2 regions of the Cellvibrio sp. genome follow, and region 1 is predicted to be linked to the other one. Evidence: predicted binding sites of a transcription regulator. Region 1 holds the regulator's gene; the other holds the start of a gene.

What was found. The regulator PhoB, encoded in region 1, activates phosphate uptake and scavenging genes when phosphate is short. The targets are predictions, from matches to a motif close to TGTCATAAANNTGTAACA.
Region 2: the regulator PhoB is predicted to act here: its motif matches at 830-847, upstream of ACWA6V_RS02720 (ABC transporter permease subunit).

Annotation. Positions count from the first base shown of each region.
Region 1 is NZ_JBRFPI010000040.1:2,915-5,395, reverse strand. It holds gene phoR (phosphate regulon sensor histidine kinase PhoR) at 1-869, opposite strand, end outside; gene phoB (phosphate regulon transcriptional regulator PhoB) at 1,047-1,745, opposite strand; gene ubiA (4-hydroxybenzoate octaprenyltransferase) at 1,862-2,481, opposite strand, start outside.
Region 2 is NZ_JBRFPI010000023.1:18,174-20,654, reverse strand. It holds gene ACWA6V_RS02725 (PstS family phosphate ABC transporter substrate-binding protein) at 1-760, shown strand, start outside; gene ACWA6V_RS02720 (ABC transporter permease subunit) at 929-2,481, shown strand, end outside.

The DNA.
Region 1 (2,481 bases):
TCTGCTTCACTTTTGACGATGGTAAGCAGCTGCTCAATATTGATCGGTTTATGGTTGTGCCCCGCTTCGGTCGTCTCCAGCTTGGACAGCACCAGCAGATCGTTGATTAGCAGCGACATGCGCTTTGCTTGTTGTTGCATCTGTTGCAGGGGTTTATCCCAACTGGGTGTACTGTTGTTATCCGCAAGGGTTTCCACGTAACCGTTGATCACTGTCAGCGGTGTTCGTAATTCGTGGGATACGTTGGCGACAAAGTCTTGTCGCATCTTTTCCAGATTGTGCAGTTGGGTGACATCGCGCACCACAATCAGACGCTCCTGCTTGCCGAACGGAGTGATCTGGAATTGCAGATGCCTGGAGGGGAAGCGTGGCGAGGGCAACTCCAGCGGCTCCTCGAAATTGCCTTCTTCAAAATAGCTGACGAATTTGGGGTGACGGATAAAGTTGATCACCGATTGCCCCTGGTCTTTGGTGTGCAACGCCAGCATGCGGTGTGCTGCAGGATTCCAGAAGTCCAGATGGCCGCGCGCGTCGAGAATAATCAAGCCGTCTTTCAACGCCGAGCTAATTTCCTGGATACGGTTGATAACTGCTTGCAGATTGTCTTTCTCGCCCCGCTGGTCGCGCTGCAATTGGTAGATGTTGTCGAAAATCTGCCCCCAGATACCGCTCGCTTCAGGCGGGTGATCGGTTTCCTGGCGCAGCAGCCATTGGTTGAGGCGACGCATCTGCCAGAGCATCATCAGGATATAAATCGCACAGCCGATCAGCATCCAAAGCGCATAGTTATCGCTAAAGAAGCCAATCAAGCTGCAAATGGCGAGGATAATCAAAATACGCTGGAGTTCAGCGCTAAAACCTTTTAACAAGACCTAAACCTCGTGGCACATAGCAGTAGCAAGGTCGGGACTTCGTTGCGAGACCGTCTGCTGCATGGACGACCCACATGGATGTGGGAAGTGTCGGAGTTTGTAGGGAACAAACCCGACTGCTGCATTCGAGTTTACATAGAAAAAGTCACGACCTTGCTACGGAATTCAGGGGGATCAGGCTTCAATACGGGTAGAAAAACGATAGCCCGTACCGCGCACTGTCTGGATCAAATCTTCGTGGCCGTCGATAGTCAGCGCTTTGCGCAAGCGCCGGATATGCACATCTACCGTGCGCTCCTCCACATACACATTGCCGCCCCAGACATGATCCAGCAACTGGCTGCGAGTATAAGCCCTTTCCTGATGAGTGAGAAAAAACTCCAGCAGGCGATATTCCGTTGGCCCCATATCCACCGATTGGTTATTGATGGTCACGCGGTGGCTGGCCGGGTCAAGGCACAGGCCTTGCACCGTGATGGGGGCAGAGTTGATTTGCGGGTCAGCGCGGCGCAATACCGCTTTCAAACGCGCCACCAATTCGCGTGGCGAGAAGGGTTTGGTGATGTAATCATCAGCGCCCACTTCCAGCCCCTGGATCTTGTTATCTTCCTCACCCTTTGCGGTGAGCATGATGATCGGGGTGTTGGCGGTCACTTCATCGCGCTTCAAGCGGCGCGCCAATTCGATACCACTGGTACCGGGCATCATCCAATCGAGCAGGATCAGGTCGGGTTTTTCATCGATAATGATGCTGTGCGCATCCTGTGCGTTGCTCGCTTCCATGACTTGGTACTCAGCCATTTCGAGCGCCACCCGCAGCATATCGCGAATTGCGGATTCATCGTCAACGATCAGTATTTTGCGACCAGTCATAAGTGTTCTGCCTGAAAAAACCACGGGGCGCCCCACAGGTTTGTGAAGCTATTGTTGCAGCTTATTAAATAAGTTCAGTGTTACACATTTATGACAAGGTGCAGGATATTTGGCTCCTAGCGAAAACTATAGTCCATAACAATCCCGGCAAAGACTGCGACTCCCACCCAGTTGTTATTAAGGAACGCCTTAAAGCAGGCATCGCGCGCGCGAAAGCGGATCAGCCACTGTTGATAAATAAATAAACCGGCAGCGGCGACCAGGCCGAAGTAGTAAACAGTGCCCAATTCAAAGCGATTCCCAACCAGTACCAGTGAGTAGAGCGCCATGATTTGTAATACGCCAGTCATTAACCGGTCTTGCTCGCCAAACAGGATGGCGGTGGATTTAACGCCGATTTTCAGGTCGTCGTCGCGATCTACCATGGCGTAAAAGGTGTCATAGGCGACGGTCCAGAGAACGACCGATATGTAAATCAGCCACATTCCCTGATGCAATTCCCCCGCTTCTGCGGCATAGGCCATAGGGATTCCCCAAGCAAAGGCGGCGCCCAGTACCACTTGCGGCAAATGGGTATGACGCTTCATAAAGGGGTAACAGAAGGCAAGGAGCAAGCCGCCGACCGAGAGTTTGATGGTGAGCGGATCGGTAAACAGCACTAGCGCGAAGGCGATAAGGCAGAGTGAGATGAACAAACCAATCGCCTCGCGGCTGGATACGGCGCCTGTGGCCAGCG
Region 2 (2,481 bases), on a different contig from region 1:
CCAAATCCAGGGCGCCGGTTCTTCAACTGCACCACCAGCGTTGACTGAAGGTACTGCCAACTTCGGCCCTATGAGCCGTGCAATGAAAGCGGAAGAGATTCAGGCTTTCGAAGCCAAACATGGCTACAAACCTACCGCTGTACCTGTAGCGATCGATGTTCTCGCTGTGTATGTAAACAAAGATAACCCGATCAAAGGCCTGAGCTTGCAACAGGTGGATGCGATTTTCTCTGCAACCCGCAAGTGTGGCGCAGCCAAAGATATTACCCGTTGGGGCGAAGTGGGTCTTACTGATAATTGGGCAAATCGCGATTTCACCCTTTACAGCCGCAACGCTGTATCAGGTACTTACGGTTACTTCAAAGATGAAGCTTTGTGCAAAGGAGACTTTAAAGCCGGCATCAATGAGCAACCAGGCTCAGCATCTGTGGTTCAAGGTGTGTCTGAATCGATCAATGGTATTGGTTATTCAGGTATAGGCTACGTGACTTCCGGTGTGCGTGCACTGCCGCTGTCCAAGAAAGATGGACAACCCTTTGTGACTGCTGAAGCATCGCATGCACTGGATGGAACCTACCCGCTGGCACGTGTACTTTATGTTTACATCAATAAACACCCGAACCGCCCGCTGGATACATTGCAATTGGAGTTTGCGAAGATGATCCTCTCCAAGCAAGGCCAAGAGACTGTGTTGCGTGATGGTTATATCCCGCTGCCCGCGACTATGGTCACCAAAGCACTGGCTGAGTTGCAAAAGTAATTACTGCTTAAGTGCTACAGCAAAAGCCGCCGACTTGATCGGCGGCTTTTTTATGCGCGCAAAAAGAAATATGACAGATAAATGACAGGCATAGCTCGCTTTGTAACAAAAGTGTCATTTTTGCTTGTTAGGATTCTTGTGCCAGCAGTTTAATCAGGTGACTAGACCATGTCAGAACCCAGCATTTCGGTAAAACAAACACTCAGTTTGATGCCGACCACCGAGCAGCGCAGCCGCCTGCGCCGCATTCGTAAGCTTAAAGATAATATCTCCCGCTATGGCGTCATGACAGCCGGTATCGCGGTTGTATTTTCTTTGGGATTGATATTTTTCTATCTCTTTTCCGAAGTGGCGCCTCTGTTCCGCGGCGCCTCGGTCGATGTGGTGAAGACCTTCGACCAAGCCGAATTGCATCAAATTGAACAAGATTCCACTGAATTTTTAACCCTTGAGCGCTACGAAGAAATTGGCGGCAGTTTCAAGCGCAGTGGTGCAGTGAGTTTCTTTAATGTAAATGATGGAAAAACCATCCTTGAAGCCCAGTTACCTAAAACCGAGGGGGCTGAATTTGCCAGTTTGGCTACTAGTACAGCTGATCATGGCCTTGTTGCTTATGGTTTTAACAATGGTGAAGTAGTGGTGACAAAAACCAACTACTCACTCAGTTATCCGCAAGATAAGCGTTTGATTACTCCAACCTTATTATTTCCGCTCGGCGAATCACCGGTGCGTTTGGATGAGCAGGGCACTGCATTAAAAGTATTGGCTATTCAAGAAACCTTCGGCGGTACCTTGATTGGATCTATTACTGCCGACAACCGTTTATTGCTCGGGGTGTTCAGCGAAAGTACCAATATGATTACCGGTGAATCGAGTCTTTCACAAGAAGTATTCACCTTGCCGCCACTGCCTGCCGGTATGAATGCTATTGCAATGCAAATTGATGAAGGTGCGCAACATTTGGTTATTGCGACCGACACTGCGCAAATTATTCTCTACAAAATTATTAACCCCGCCGCTGCAGAGCGCAAAGAGCCTGTAAGTGTTGGCGGTGGAAAAATTACCGTGCTGCAATTTTTAGTGGGTACAGGTTCTCTGATCGTGGGTACCGATAAGGGTGAGGTCAGTCAATGGTTTTTAGTGCGCGATGAAAGCAACGAATACCATGTCGAATTTGTGCGTGCGTTTGAATCCTTGCCGGGCGCAATTACCAGTGTTGCCCCGGAATTTGCCCGCCGCGGTTTTTGGGCAGGTGACGATCAAGGCAATATCGGGATTTATTTCGGCACCTCTGAGCGTACTCTGCTGATCCAATCCATCAGCGATAAACCCATCCAGAACATTGCCATTTCCCCTATTAACAACCGTGCATTGTTAATTGACGGCGGTAAAAAAGTAGCGGTTGCTGATGTGTGGAATAAACATCCTGAAGTCTCATTCCATTCGCTGTGGGAGAAAGTCTGGTACGAAGGCCGTGAGGCGCCGGAATATATTTGGCAGGCCTCTTCCGGTAGCGATAACTTTGAAGCCAAGATGAGTTTTATCCCGCTCACATTGGGTACATTAAAAGCTGCATTCTTTGCCATTTTGTTTGCGGTACCGCTCGGCGTGATGGGCGCGATTTACACCGCCTATTTTATGACACCAAAACTACGCGGTCTTGTAAAACCCACGATCGAAATTATGGCGGCACTGCCGACAGTAATTCTCGGTTTCCTCGC